3 regions of the Allosaccharopolyspora coralli genome follow, and region 3 is predicted to be linked to each of the others. Evidence: predicted binding sites of a transcription regulator. Region 3 holds the regulator's gene; each other region holds the start of a gene.
The links. Region 3 encodes LexA, which represses DNA repair genes until DNA is damaged. Its sites were predicted from a motif close to CGAACACGTGTTCG; they were not measured.
Positions count from the first base shown of each region.

Region 1: GIY23_RS20870 (BldC family transcriptional regulator) is a predicted target of LexA. The motif match lies at 2,399-2,412, and genes of this name have one in related genera.
Region 2: ruvC (crossover junction endodeoxyribonuclease RuvC) is a predicted target of LexA. The motif match lies at 2,168-2,181, and genes of this name have one in related genera.

Region 1 is NZ_CP045929.1:4,485,408-4,490,399, forward strand. It holds gene GIY23_RS20850 (1,4-dihydroxy-2-naphthoate polyprenyltransferase) at 1-61, shown strand, start outside; gene GIY23_RS20855 (DUF3558 family protein) at 132-695, opposite strand; gene cds1 (L-cysteine desulfhydrase Cds1) at 688-1,812, opposite strand; gene GIY23_RS20865 (DUF4229 domain-containing protein) at 1,809-2,180, opposite strand; gene GIY23_RS20870 (BldC family transcriptional regulator) at 2,434-2,655, shown strand; gene GIY23_RS20875 (hypothetical protein) at 2,719-2,916, shown strand; gene GIY23_RS20880 (MinD/ParA family protein) at 3,005-4,579, opposite strand; gene ccsB (c-type cytochrome biogenesis protein CcsB) at 4,785-4,992, opposite strand, start outside.
Region 2 is NZ_CP045929.1:1,879,972-1,884,963, reverse strand. It holds gene ruvB (Holliday junction branch migration DNA helicase RuvB) at 1-936, opposite strand, end outside; gene ruvA (Holliday junction branch migration protein RuvA) at 933-1,532, opposite strand; gene ruvC (crossover junction endodeoxyribonuclease RuvC) at 1,529-2,131, opposite strand; gene GIY23_RS08960 (DUF4262 domain-containing protein) at 2,244-2,747, opposite strand; gene GIY23_RS08955 (YebC/PmpR family DNA-binding transcriptional regulator) at 3,099-3,848, opposite strand; gene pdxT (pyridoxal 5'-phosphate synthase glutaminase subunit PdxT) at 3,954-4,613, opposite strand; gene GIY23_RS08945 (AzlD domain-containing protein) at 4,663-4,971, opposite strand; gene GIY23_RS08940 (AzlC family ABC transporter permease) at 4,968-4,992, opposite strand, start outside.
Region 3 is NZ_CP045929.1:1,661,837-1,666,828, forward strand. It holds gene hflX (GTPase HflX) at 1-545, shown strand, start outside; gene GIY23_RS07915 (NHL repeat-containing protein) at 542-1,606, shown strand; gene lexA (transcriptional repressor LexA) at 1,640-2,344, opposite strand; gene nrdR (transcriptional regulator NrdR) at 4,009-4,494, shown strand; gene GIY23_RS07935 (vitamin B12-dependent ribonucleotide reductase) at 4,646-4,992, shown strand, end outside.

The DNA of each region.
Region 1 (4,992 bases), 2.0 Mb from region 3:
CCTGGCGATGCTCGTGTGGGCGGTCGCGACGGCTCTCGCCCTCGCCCTCGGCCAGGGCTGATCTCGTGAGGCGAACGGCACTTTCGCCTCACGAGACGAGGCGAAAGTGCCGTTCGCTTCACGAATCGGGGTCATCGGACGAGAGCGGCCAAGGTGTACTGGGCGATGCCCTGCGCGGCCTCGCACTGGTCCGACCCCGCTTCCGGGGCCGTCACGACGACCTGCAGAGTCGCGTCCTCAACGTCGGCGAACACAGTGCAATCGTTGACGTGCAAGGTCTGCGTGCCGCGCGTCCCACCGAGGTCGACCTCGGTGTCGCCGAGGCTGCCGTAGCCGGCCGGCTGCGCCCCCAGCAACACCGCACGCGCGCCGCCCTGCGCCTCGAACGAGCAGCCACGCAACGTCGGATCGAAACCCACCTCGCGGGGTTGCCCGCGCTGCACGGGGAACGCGAGCTGACCGAGTTCGTCCGGTGTCACCAGCTCACACAGGCGCTCGCTCGGCAGTCGCGCGAGCCGCTGCCGCTGCTCCTGCGGGATCTCACGGGTGATCGAGGGCTCGACCGACTCCAGCGTCGGCTGCTCACTCGTCTCCGTCGAGGGGGTGGGGGGCTGCTCCGGGGCGGGCTCCTGTCCCGAACACCCGGCCAGGACTCCCAGCGCGAGCGCACCGGCGGCTACGGCAGGCTTACGCACTCGTCTCGACCCCGGCGCGCTCGTCGGCAGGCCACTGCCCGGTGGCGTGGAACCGCTCCAGCACGCGCCACGGTCGATCCAGATCCATGCCTTGCTCGGACACCCAGCCGTCGTCGTAGTAGGTGTGCGCGTACCGCTCACCGCCGTCGCAGAGCAGTGTCACGATGCTGCCGCGTTCCCCACGCGCGACCATCTCGGCGACGAGGGTGAACACCCCCCACAGGTTGGTCCCTGTGGAGCCGCCGACTCGGCGGCCGAGCACTTCCTCGGTCCACCGGATCGTCGCGATCGAGGCCGCGTCCGGAACCTTGACCATGCGGTCGATGGCCTGACCGACGAACGAGGGTTCGACCCGGGGACGTCCGATGCCCTCGATCAGCGAGCCGCGGTCGCCGACGCGACCGGGGTCGTTCTCGCACCACGCGTCGAAGAACACCGAGTGCTCCGGGTCCACCACGGCCAGGCGGGTTCCGTGCCTGCGGTAGCGGACGTAGCGGCCCAACGTCGCGCTCGTGCCGCCGGTGCCCGCGCCGGTGACGATCCACGCCGGCTCCGGATGGCGCTCCCGCCGCATCTGTTCGAAGATCGACTCGGCGATGTTGTTGTTGCCGCGCCAGTCCGTCGCCCCCTCGGCGTGGGTGAACTGGTCCATGAAGTGCCCGCCGAGTTCGGCGGCGAGCCTGCGGGACTCGTCGTAGATCGCGTTCGGCTCGTCGACGAAGTGACATTTGCCACCCTGTCGCTCGATGAGTGCGACCTTCTCGGCGCTCGTCGACCGCGGCATCACCGCGATGAACGGCAGCCCGAGCAGGTGGGCGAAGTACGCCTCGGAGACGGCTGTGGACCCCGACGACGCCTCGATGACCGGCGTTCCCTCGGCGATCCAGCCGTTGCAGATCGCGTGCAGGAACAGCGAGCGCGCCAGCCGGTGCTTCAGCGAGCCGGTCGGATGCGTCGACTCGTCCTTCAAGTAAAGGTCAATACCCCAGGCGTGCGGGAGCGGATACGTGAGCAGGTGCGTGTCGGCGCTGCGGTTCGCGTCGGCCTCGATGACCCGTACCGCCTCCGACGTCCAGTCCCGGGTGCGTTCGCACCAGCGATCCACGATCTCGGTCACGAACGCTCCTCCGACGTCGCATGCTGCTCGGCCGCACGATTCGCGGGTTCCTCGTCCCGTTCGCCCCTGAGCTGCGCACGGAGTTCGTCGCGGCGTGCCCGGCGGTGCCGGGTGCGCTCCTCGACACCGACCGCGACGCGGTGACGCAAGCCCTTGAACAACACGAGGGACAACGGCATGACGACGACCACGGCAACCGCGAGCGCGACGAGCAACGGAACCCGGAAGAGCAGGAGCACAGCGGCCAAGGCGACGACCATGCCGAACCGGGCGAGCGTGTAGAGCGTGAGGTCGACGGCCAGTGAGTGCGGTCGACCAGCGGCGCGAGTGCTCCCGACCGAGTCGCTTGCGTTCTGCTGTTCCTGCACGTCAACCAGGGTAGAGCACGGGAGGTCACCGACGGCCGACGGTCCGGGACGTGCGGAAACGGCACCCCGGCCGGAGGTCCGATCAACGCCTCGGCGCGCGCTGCGTCCGAATACGCCCGTTCGTCCCTTACCTTCCCTTTACCTGGACCTGAGTGTTCGAGTACCCGCATGTCCGGCTGCCAGGATGCGAGACAGCGGAGCCGATACCACCGACTCCCCGAACACCTGTTGCGAAGACCCGTGGAGGCAAGCCGTGACCGTGACGCCGCAGACCCGCCCGAACAGCCAGGAGCAACTCCTGACACCCGGCGAGGTCGCCACGCTGTTCCGCGTCGACCCGAAGACCGTCACCCGCTGGGCCACCGCCGGGCGCATCGGTTCGATCCGTACCCCGGGCGGGCACCGCCGGTTCCGGGAGTCCGAGGTGAAGACCCTGCTGGCGGAGCTGACCAACGACGTGAGCCACACAGCCTGACTCGGCGACCCCACCACCACGCCACACCAGCTAGTCTCGAAAGGGACGAAACGGAGGTGGGCGATGCTCTACGCGCTGGCAGCGATCGGTGCGATCACCGTCATCGTATTGCTGTGGAAGGCCTTCGGTCCGGAGAACGGCGTCGGCGAGCTCTTCGGCCGGCCCGGCACCCAGGTCCCGCCGGACGACGACCCCGATTTCCTGCGCAAACTCGACGAAGAGCGCAAGAACCGCAACAACGGCGACCCCGGCGAGAGCTGAGCGTCCGCCCGCTCCCAGACGGCATCCGGGAACGTGAGTAGGTGGTCCTGCATCCCCGCGCCTCGCGGTGTCGTTCCCAGAGGGCTGATCAGACCATGCGCTGACGGCCTGCTGCCTGCGGGAAGTCGTCCGCGACGAGTGCGGCGAGCTCCAGCAACGCGAGCCGCGTCGGTGCGGCGAGCTGGTCCAGCTCGACCTCGGCGCCTTCTTCCAGATGCGGGTCGAAGGGGATCTTCGCCACCGCACGGCACCGGGAACCGAAGTGGGCGGCGAGCTTGTCGATGTCGACCTTGCCCGACCCCGGACGCACCGAGTTGATCACGGTCACGGACCGCTTCACCAACTCCCCGTATCCGTGCGCGTCGAGCCAGTCCAGGGTTCCCGACGCGCTGCGCGCGCCGTCGATCGAGCTCGACGAGACCAGCACCAGCGAGTCCGCGACGTCGAGGACGCCCTTCATCGCCGAGTGCATCAGGCCGGTGCCACAGTCGGTGAGCACCACGTTGTAGAAGTGCTCCAGCAAGGTCACCGTGCGCCGGTAGTCGTCCTCGCTGAACGCCTCCGAGACCGCCGGGTCCTGCTCGCTGGCCAGCACCTCCAACCGGCTGGGTCCCTGCGAGGTGTACGAACGGACGTCGCTGTACTTGCTGATGCGCTGGGCGTCCCGCAGCAGGTGACGGACGGTGGCAGTGGTCTCCAGCGGGATCTTCTGGCTCAACGTCCCGCGGTCGGGGTTCGCGTCGACGGCCACGACGCGGTCGCCGCGCAGCGACGAGAACGTCGAGCCGAGTGTTGCCGTGGCGGTCGTCTTGCCCACACCGCCCTTCAGGCTGAGCATCGCGATCTTGTAGCAGCCCGCGAGCGGCTGATTGATCCGAGAGATCAGCTCGCGGCGGTACATGTCGGACTGGCTCTCGCCAAGGTTGATCGACTTGCCGCTGAGCAGGTACAACGCCTTGCGCCACCCGGACTGCGGCGGACGCTTCGTCTGTCGCAGCAGCTGCGCCGAGGACAGGTCCTGGCCGAACGGCTGCTCCGGCGGCTGTTGCGCGGGCTGCCCCACACCCGGATACGGCGCGGGCACACCGGGAATCTCGTGCGGCCCCGACTGGCCAGGCTGTGCGGCCTGCGGCTGTTGAGGGGCGGACGGAGCCGCGCCGACCGCATACGGGCCGGACTGACCTGGCGCGGGCTGGCCCGGTGCGGAGTGACCTGATGCAGGCTGACCTGGTGCGGGCTGGGCGCCCGACTGGCCGACCTGGTGCGGCCCGGACTGCGCGCCGGGCTGGTACGGGCCGGGCTGGAACTGGGTGCTCGGATCGGCGTAGGCCGATGCGGTCGAGAAGCCCTGTTGCGGCCCGGACGGACTCGGTTCCACGTACGGAACCTGGCCCTGCTGCTGGACACCACCCGGGTAGTGCGGTTGCGGCGTCTCCGCCGCCGGCCCCGACGGGTCCACGTAGGACGGCATCGGGTGCTCGTCGGAGACCACGTGTCGCCTGCCCGGCGTGGTCTTCGGGTCGATGTAACCCGGGTCCGCCGGGTTCGGCAGGTCACCGGAGTGCCCGTTGCCGTGTGCCGTGGATTCGGCCCCGTCGAAGGACCGCGGGTCGGCCGGGCCCAGGTTACGGCGGGTCTCGGGCTCCTCGTAGCGTCCGGTCACCGTTGGCTGTCCTTCCGAGAAACGAATCAGAGCGGGTACGCCCTCGAAGCGGGACGGTAGTCGCCGAACACCCGCGGAATCCAGCCGGGGTGAGGTGTTCGGCACCGTGCCACGGCCCGGTACCGGTCGAAGATCCGCAGGTCAGAGAAGCCGATCAAGCGCGTCGACCTCGTCGGGCAAGCCTCTCGGCGACGCGGTGACCCGATCAGAGTCCAGCGTACGAGTGAAGCCCCGCGACCACGATGTTGATGAAGAACAGGTTGAAGATCATCACGGCGAGACCGGCGACGTTGATCCACGCCGAGCGCACGCCGCGCCACCCGGCGGTGGCCCGCGCGTGCAGGTACGCGGCATAGCAGATCCAGGCGATAAGGGAGGTCGTCTCCTTCGGGTCCCAACCCCAGAACCGGCCC
Region 2 (4,992 bases), 220 kb from region 3:
CGACTCCTCACCGACGGCCACGGCCAGGGTGGAGATTCCGACAGGTCCGCCGTGGAAGGACTTCACCAGCGCCGCGAGCACCGCACGGTCCAGCCGGTCCAGCCCGTACTCGTCCACGTCGTAGACCTCCAGCGCCGCTCGCGCGACCTCGACCGTCACCGCTCCGTCGGCCCGTACCTCGGCGAAATCTCGGACCCGGCGCAGCAGCCGGTTGGCGATCCGAGGGGTCCCCCGCGAACGGCGGGCGATCTCGCGCGCGCCGTCCTCGCGGAGATCCACACCCAGAATCTCCGACGAGCGGCGCAGCACCAGCTCCAGCTCGGAGGGCGAGTAGAACTCCATGTGCGCGGTGAAACCGAACCGGTCGCGCAGCGGTCCGGTCAACGCCCCCGACCGCGTCGTCGCACCGACCAGTGTGAACGGTGCGATCTCCAACGGGATGCTGGTCGCTCCCGGCCCCTTGCCGACGACCACGTCGACCCGGAAGTCCTCCATCGCCAGATAGAGCATCTCCTCGGCCGGCCTGGCGATGCGATGGATCTCGTCGATGAACAGCACGTCGCCCTCGGTGAGGTTCGACAGCATCGCTGCGAGGTCCCCCGGCCGTTCCAACGCCGGGCCCGACGTGACCCGGATCGCGGCGCCGAGCTCGGCGGCGATGATCATCGCGAGGCTCGTCTTGCCCAGTCCCGGCGGCCCCGAGAACAACACGTGGTCCGGCTGGTCGCCGCGGTTGAGCGCGCCCCGCAGCACGAGTTGCAGCTGCTCGCGTACGCGCGGTTGCCCGACGAACTCCTCGAGCTCGCGCGGGCGCAGGCTGCGCTCGACGTCGTGCTCCGCCGACGCCTCCCGCGCCGAGAGATCCCGGTTCGGTTCGACCTGCCCGTTCGACGAGTGCACCGACCACGTCGGGTCCAGCTCCTCGGGCTCGCTCATTTCGGCCCCAGCACCGCGAGCGCCTTGCGCAGCACGGCGGAGGTGTCGGCCTCGGCACCGTTGGCGGCGAGCACCTTCTCGACGCTCTGCTCGGCCTGTTTCGCGGTGAAACCGAGACCCACGAGCGCTTCGGCAACCTCCGTGCGCACCCGGCCGTCGCCCGCGGACTGCTGAAGGGTCGCCGAAGGCCCGGCGAACGCGGCGACCTTGTCCCGCAGTTCGAGCACGAGACGTTCGGCGCTCTTCTTCCCCACACCGGGCACCTGCGTGAGAGTGGTGATGTTGCCGTCCCCGATCGCGCCGCAGAGCTGGTCCGGGTCGAGCACCGCCAGCGTCGCCAACGCGAGCCGCGGTCCCACTCCGGACACCGTCTGCAACAGGCCGAACAGCTCGCACGCCTCCGCGTCGGCGAAGCCGTACAGCGTGAGGGAGTCTTCCCGGACGACCAGCGCCGTCGACAGCGCGGCCTGCTCACCGCGCCGCAACGAGGCCAACGTCGCCGGCGTCGCGTACACGGCGAGCCCCACGCCGCCGACCTCGACGACCGCGTGGTCCAAGCCCACCGACAACACCGGTCCCCGCACGGAGGAGATCATCGCCTGTGTCCTTTCGACGGCTTCTCGCCCGACCGGCGCGCTGCCCGCGACGCCTCCTGCAGCCGGTTCCGATGGTTCTTCGCCAGCGCCTCCGCTCGCGTCTGAGCCTCGGCGATCCGCGCGAGCATCGGACCACGCCACACGTGGCAGACCGCGAGCGCGAGCGCGTCGGCCGCGTCCGCCGGTTTCGGCGGCGTGTCCAAGCCGAGGATCTTCGTGACCATGGCCGCCACCTGCTTCTTGTCGGCGCGCCCCGAGCCACTGATCGCCGCCTTGACCTCGCTCGGCGTGTGGAACGCGACCGGCACGTCACGCTGCGCAGCGAGCAACGCCACCACGCCCGAGACCTGCGCGGTGCCCATCACCGTGCTGACGTTGTGCTGACTGAACACCCGCTCGACGGCCACGACCTCCGGACGATGCCGGTCGAGCCAGCGCTCGACCTCCTCGCCCACCACCTGCAGGCGCCGTGGCAATTCCGTCTCGGCCGGGGTCCGGACGACACCGACCTCGACACAGCGGGCGCGACGACCACGCTCACCGTCGACCACGCCGATCCCGCACCGGGTCAGCCCGGGGTCGACTCCCAGCACACGCACGCCGCACTCCCCGCTTCTGAGCCCGAAGGACTCGGGTGAACATCCGTTCGAACTGTACCGGGTGATCACCCCGTCGCCGGAACCCCGACACGCGCACCGTCGGCGGAACCGGTCAGGGACCGTTCGCGCCCGGCGTCCAGCTTTCCGGAACCCCGCTGACCGTGAGCACAGGCTGGTACTCGGCGAACCCGCGCGGCGCGTCCTCGTGCCACGGGAACGCGCCCTGCGGCGTCGCGGCGATCAACTGCACCGCCGGGAAGTCGTCGTCGCGGTAGACCAGGAACGCGCTGCCCAGGAACTGCGCGTAGTGCTGCTTGGCGATCCGTTCCACCGTCATCGGGCAGCCCTGCAGGAATCCGTCGTAGGTCCCGCCCGGCTTGAACCGTTCCCCCGACGACGCGCGACGCACGTAGGTGTTGAGCACCGCGTGCGCGACCTCGCGCGGCAGGCCGATCACCACCGCCTCGGGCTTGCCGAACCGCCGCCAGGCGCCGACCGTGAACGCGTACGCCGCCTCCTGGTCTCCGGCTCGCACGTGCATCACGGCGGCACCGTGCTCGTCCGCGGTGTTGATCATCCAGCGGCGCAGCCGCTCGTCCTCGTCGATCGAGGCCATCGCGATCCCTTCGGCACAGGACTCCGCGAGCCGCCCGAGCGGCCCGCGCACATCGGTTCACCCGACGGTGTCCGACTGCGGGTTCAACCGACCGTGTCTCGAACAGGCGAGCGGCACTCTCGCCTCGTCCGGTGGGGCGAACGGTCCGTTCACCTCACCCGCTGTTCGGTGCGAACGGCACTCTCGCCTCGTCCCGTGAGGCGAAAGTGCCGCTCGCACCGGATCACTGAGAGGGCGTTTTGGAACTTGGGTGGGTGGTCCGGTACCGCCGCCCCAGTTCGCGCTGCGGCTGATCACGTATGACCGTGCCCTACGGGCACACAAGCCAGTTCCCAATGCACTCTGAGTGTGTCACCCGACCTCGGCCATGACGTCGTCCGAGATGTCGGCGTTGAAATACACGTTCTGCACGTCGTCGCAGTCCTCGAGCGCGTCGACGATCTTGAACAGCTTCCGTGCGGCCTCGGCGTCGACCGGGACCTGCACCGACGGCAGGAAGTTCATCTCCGCCGAGTCGTACTCGATGCCCTCGGCCTGCAACGCCTTGCGGACGTCGACCACATCGCTCGGCTCGGAAAGGATCTCGTAACTCTCGCCGAGGTCGTTGACCTCGTCGGCCCCGGCCTCCAGGACCGCGGCGAGCACGTCGTCCTCGGACAGTCCCGCCTTGGGCAACAGGACCACGCCCCGGCGCGAGAACAGGTACGACACCGACCCCGCATCGGCCATCGAGCCGCCGTTGCGGGTCATCGCCGTCCGAACGTCGCCCGCCGCGCGGTTGCGGTTGTCGGTCAGGCACTCGATGAGCACGGCCACGCCGCTCGGCCCATACCCCTCGTACATGATCGTCTGCCACTCGGCGCCGCCGGCTTCCTCGCCGGCACCCCGCTTACGCGCCCGCTCGATGTTGTCCTGCGGTACGGAGTTCTTGCGTGCCTTCTGCATCGCGTCGAACAGCGTGGGATTGGCCTCCGGCTCTCCCCCTCCGGTTCGGGCCGCGACCTCGATGTTCTTGACCAGCTTTGCGAAAAGCTTCCCACGCTTGGCGTCCACGGCGGCCTTTTTGTGCTTGGTGGTCGCCCACTTGGAGTGGCCGCTCATCTTTCCTCCGTCTTGTCCGATCGCGCCGCGTCGCGGCGGCGCCGTCCGTCTTCGTCCGTCGCGCCGGTTCGTGTCCGCACCGGCTTCCCGCCGGTGGCAGATCGCTCACCCCGCGCGGACCGTCTCCACGAAATGGCGATGGACGCGCTCGTCGCCCTGGACCAGTTCCGGGTGGAAGGAGGTCGCCAGCACCGGCCCCTGCCGGACCGCGACGATCCTACCGAGACCGTCCTCGCTCGCTGTGACCTCCGCCGCGGTCGGCGGCCGGGACCTCGCGAGGACCTCCACGTCCGCGCCGACCTTGTCCACCCATGGCGCGCGGATGAAGACCGCATGCACCGGTCCGCCGTCGATACCGGCGACGTCGAGGTCGTCCTCGAACGACTCGGTCTGCCTGCCGAAGGCATTGCGCCGCACCACCACGTCGAGCGCGCCGAACGGGCTCACCGCGGGCGAGGCGGAGCCGTCGTCGTCCAGCACGCTCGTCGCCAGCAGCACCATCCCCGCGCAGGACCCGTACACCGGCATCCCGGACCGCAGTCGGCAGCGGAGCGGCTCGGCCATCTCGAACGTCGTGAGCAGCCGCGTCATCGCCGTCGACTCCCCGCCGGGCAGCACGAGGCCGTGCACGGCGTCGAGTTCCTCAGGCCTGCGGACCGGCCGCGCGTGCGCGCCGCTGCGTTCGAGTGCCGAGAGGTGCTCGGCCACACCGCCCTGCAGGGCGAGGACACCGATCACCGGTTGAGCGTTGGACACGACCTCGATTCTCCCAAAGGCACGGGTCCGGCGGGACGACTGGGCGCGTCCCGGCCGGTCACGCCACGCCCAACGCGCGCACCGCTGCCGTGATTCCCGCCGCTGCCACGACCACGACGACGAACGGAGCCCGGAACCAGGCGAGGAGCCCGCCGACGGCGACTCCGGCGAACCTGGCGACGCCAGCGAACCCTCCGTCCTCGATCACCGCGCTGGTGGCCACGAACGCTCCGAGCAGCACCATCGCCGCGACCGACATGAGCCGCTCGGCCTCGTCCGAGAACCGGATACGCCCTTTGAGCAGCGGCCCGAGCAGACGCAGTGCGTAGGTTCCGAGCCCGAGCAGCAAGACGACCTGCACTGTCACGCGGGGACACCTCCGTTTCGG
Region 3 (4,992 bases):
CGGACAATCGCGACTACACGCTGACCGACACCGTCGGGTTCGTCCGCCATCTGCCACACCAGATCGTCGAGGCCTTTCGCTCGACGCTGGAGGAGGTCACCGGCGCCGACCTGCTGGTGCACGTGGTCGACGGCGCCGAGCTGGCCCCTCACGACCAGGTGTCGGCGGTGCGCGACGTACTCAAGGACATCGCGTCCGAACACGACGAGGCCATGCCGCCCGAGCTGCTCGTGGTGAACAAGATCGACGCCGTCGACGCCACCCGGGTCGCCGAACTCCGTCGGCTGCTGCCGGAAGCGGTGTTCGTCTCGGCCCACAGTGGTAAGGGAATCGAGGGGCTCCGCGAGATCATCGCCGACCGGATACCGCGGCCGGATGTGTTCGTCGACGCCCTCGTCCCGTACACGCGAGGCGAACTCGTCGCCCGAGCACACGCGGAGGGTGAGGTCATCGACGAGGACCACACCGCGGAGGGCACGCGACTCCGGGCGAAGGTACGTGCGGAACTGGCGGGGGCGCTGAAGCCGTTCACGGGCACCGGGTGAGACTGGCGCGACGGTTCGGCGCGGTGGTGACCGCGCTGACGCTCGGCGTGGCGTGGCAGTGGATTGCCGCGCCGAGTGGAGCCGCGCAGCCACCGCCGCCGGAGTTTCCCCCGCCGAGCGCGATGTGTACGGTCACCGACCCAAGCTTGGACGAACTCTCGGGACTGGACTCGGACGGGGAGTCGTGGTTCGTCACCGGCGACGGAGGAACGTCGCTGTCGGTCGCAATGCTGGATCCGAGAGACTGTTCGGTGCGCGACGAGCGGACGGCACCGGCGGACCCGTACGACGTGGAAGACCTGGCGCTCGGCGCCGACGGCGAGGTGTGGCTCGCGGATACCGGTGACAACCAGCGCAAACGGGAGACCGCTGCGGTGCATGTGCTGTATCCGGACGGGCGGAGCGCCCTACACCGACTCACGTATCCCGATGGTCCGCACGATGCGGAAGCGATGCTGCTCGACGGTCGCGGCGTGCCCCACGTCGTCACGAAGGAACCGCTCGGCGAAGCTGGCGTGTATCGGCCCGCAGAACCGCTGGTCGACGGGGAGACCGTGCCCTTGGAGCGGGTCGGGTCCGTGCGGCTCGGCCCGACCACCACCCCCGGTGGGCCGGTAGAGGGCAGCATCGCCAGCGCTGTCGTGACTGGTGGAGCGGTCAGCGCGGATGGACGGACCGTTGCTTTGCGGACTTACACGGATGCGTACGTCTTTCCTGCCCCCGAGGGCGACGTCGTCGCTGCGCTGGCTCGCCGGCCACTCCGGGTTCCGTTGCCTGACGAGCCCCAAGGAGAGGCTGTGGCGTTCGAACCCGACGGCGCACTGTTGTCGGCCTCGGAAGGATCGCAACCAGTGCGCATGGTGCCGGGAGTCGAGCAGGCAGCCTCCGGCGAGGCGGGGCCACCGTCGGATGCGACAGGGGACGAGGAACCGCCTCCCGCAGAGCACGCCGGTGAACCGGAATCAAACGCGAACACGACGGGACAAAATCTCGCCATCGCTGCGGTGTTCGCCGCTCTGATCATGTATTTCGGCGGCAAGCTCGCCCGATTGAGGTCGTGATTCGCCGGTCGATCCGCCGCGCGTCGACGGGCGTCAGAGTCGGCGCAGGACCGCGACGACTTTGCCCAGTACGGTCGCCTCGTCGCCCAGGATCGGCTCGAACGCCTCGTTGTGCGGCATGAGCCAGACGTGGTCGGAAGTGCGCTTGAACGTTTTGACCGTCGCCTCTCCGTCGATCATCGCCGCGACCACATCGCCGTTGTCGGCTTCCGGCTGCTGGCGGACGGTGACCCAGTCGCCGTCGTTGATCCCGAGGTCGATCATGGAGTCGCCGACCACCTGCAACAGGAACAACGTCCCCTCGCCGACGAGTTCCTTGGGAAGCGGGAAGACGTCTTCGATCGCCTCCTCGGCGAGGATCGGTCCGCCCGCGGCGATACGGCCCACGACCGGAACGTAGGCCGCCTCCGGCCGCGCTTTCGCGTCCGCTTCGTCCGCCTCCTCGACGAGCACGCCGACCGTGCGGGGCCGGTGCGGGTCGCGACGCAGGAAACCTTTCCGTTCCAGCACCCGGAGCTGGTACGCGACTGAGGAGGTCGAGGTGAGGCCGACCGCGTCGCCGATCTCCCGGACGCTGGGCGGATATCCGCGTTGCCTCATCCACGCGCGGATCGCTTCGAGTACGCGGCTCTGGCGTTCGCTCAGTCCGTCTGCGAAGGCGGCCTGGCCGGTCGTGTCGGCCCTTGCTTCCTCGGTCGGCGCGTTCGCCGACTCCGTCGAAGCCACCGTCTCAGCCACCTCAGCCTCCTGCCGGCGCGTCGCGCCTCGTTGTGCGTGCGGTTCCACAGTAGACGGCGATCGACCGCGGATCAAACACCTGTTCGAGCTAATTTCCGCCGACACCTGGTGCTGTCGGTGCCGTCTGGTACACAATCGCACAGAGGTTCGATCGAACTGGTATTCGATCAAGATCGACACGCGTGACACCCGTTCGCGTGGTCCTGGGTATGGAGGAGGCGACATGACGGCCAACGTGGAGACTCGGGCGCGGGCCGAACTCGGGCAGTCGGCGGCGGATAAGCCGCGTGCCGCGGCGGCCGAGCGGGGGCGCCTCCAACTCCGAACGTCGGCCGCTCGCGGGTCGGATGCGGGCGCTGCCGCGGGCCTGTCGGGACCGGCCGGTCCGCGAATGTCGGAAAGGCGACGGGCGTCGTCTCGGACGACCAGCGTGTCGAGGGGCAGGAGGGCGGTTCGCGCGAGAGCGCCCTTGACGCCTGCGACGCTTCGTCATTCGGTGTGGTTTACGGGTGCTGCGGCGTCAGGGGGCGGCGTCGGGGACGCGTCGGTGGTGCGCGGCGGGCGCGAGTCTCAGTGGGACGAGGGTGAACGTGCGCCTCGGCGACGGGCAGTGACACGCTGCCGGCGCTACAGCCACGGGCTTCGGGGAGAATGCTCCCGCGGAGAAGGGCTCGTGTGGCTAGTCGCGGTTGCGGCGTGCACGTTCCTCGTCGTCGTGGTCGCGGGGTTCGTCGGAATCTCGGGCGGGGCTGTCGCTCTGCCAAGTCCCACCACCGTCGTCCAGGTGGAACCGGGCGACACGCTGTGGGGATTGGCGAATAGGCACGCCCCGCACGCGGACACTGCCGCGGTGGTGCGACGAATGGTCGAGATGAATGGACTGGAAGGGTCGGTCGCCCGACCCGGCGAGTCGCTCATCGTTCCTTCGGCCTGAGAAGCCTGTCTGTGTTCTTGTTGTGATGCCCGTCAGGGCATGGTCTTGCGTGTTCAGCCCGAGCACGGTGAGAAGCTCCGGTGTTCCAGGTTGTCGCTCGCAAGGCCGGGGCCGCCGCTGCGTACGTGCTGGTACTCGAGGCGACCCCAACGCCGCGAGCGGCAAGCTGGGACGCGGGTAGGTGACCACCACCGCAGACCACAGACACCTTCTAACACTGAGAACGCATGTGGAACTGGGGTGGGTGGTGCGGTACCGACACCCGCAGTGCACGCCTGACTGCGTTGTGGTCCTCTTGGGTGCCACCGTATACGCGGCGGGATCCCCTGCCTTGCGAGGCACGAACTCCAATGCCGGAGCCCCTCACGCTGCCGCGGCTGCTCACGTATGAGGCGTGCCTTACGGGCGCACATGTCAGTTCCCACATGCACTCTGAGTCGCAGCCGAGGATGGGATCCGACGGTTGACGCAGATCAGCGACCTTCGGTCGGTGCGATCACGCGACATCGCCGTGTCGGTTTGCCAAGCAGTACTCGCAGGCTTAGAGTTGACCACAACATCTAGTAGTTACGTCGTTGTGTTTCCTCCACAGCTTGGGCCTGCATCGTGTTCGGTGTGTGATCGTCGTGGTGCGTTGCGGATCTGTCGGTGGTCTGAGTGACTATGTCCTGACGGCGGGAATTCAGGGGGACGTCACCCGCGTTGGCGAGGGCGTCAGAAGGGGGCGATCGTGCGGTGTCCGTTCTGCCGCGGCGAGGACTCGCGGGTGGTCGACTCGCGAGAGATCGACGAGGGGCAGGCGATCCGTCGGCGCCGATCCTGTTCCGCCTGCGGGCGACGGTTCACCACCGTGGAGGAGGTCGTGCTCTCGGTGGTCAAACGATCCGGGGTCACGGAGTCGTTCAGCAGGGACAAGGTGGTCCGCGGTGTCCGTCGAGCCTGCCAAGGGCGCCCTGTCGAAGAGGATGCGCTGCAGCAGTTGGCGCACAAGGTCGAGGATTCGGTGCGCTCGCAAGGGGTAGCCGAACTCCAGAGCCACGAAGTCGGCTTGGCCATCCTCGGTCCGCTCCGCGAGCTCGACGAGGTCGCCTACCTGCGGTTCGCCAGCGTCTACCGCGCCTTCTCCTCGGTCGAGGACTTCGAGCGGGAGATTCGGGATCTGCGTGCGGCAGACGTGTTAGTCGAGCCGGACGAAACGGTGGGCAGCGGTGAGTAGGAAACGACGACGGTCGTCTCGGGGCGGAGCGGGCACACGGCGACGCGCGGTCCGCCGGGCGTGGAGAGCGAACGACGACCAGATGGGACCGAACCGGACGGGGAGCCCGGACGGGGGAAAGGCACGAGCGAGCGAGGAAGAGGGTCAGGTCATGACAGAGACCGTCGGCAGTCCGGTCGGGGCCGCAGGGGAGTCGGGCTCGGGTGCCCGCGAAGGACTCCGGGTCGAGCGGGTGTTCACCACGGCAGGAGTGCACCCGTACGACGAGGTGGGCTGGGAGCGCCGGGACGTCGTGATGACGAACTGGCGAGACGGCACCGTCAATTTCGAGCAGCGCGGCGTGGAGTTCCCCGATTCCTGGTCGCTGAACGCTGTCAATATCGTGACCAGCAAGTACTTCCGTGGCGCAGTGGGCACCGAGGAGCGTGAGAGCAGCTTGCGCCAGTTGATCGACCGCGTCGTCAAGACGTATGTCGGTGCCGGCGTCGAGCAGGGCTA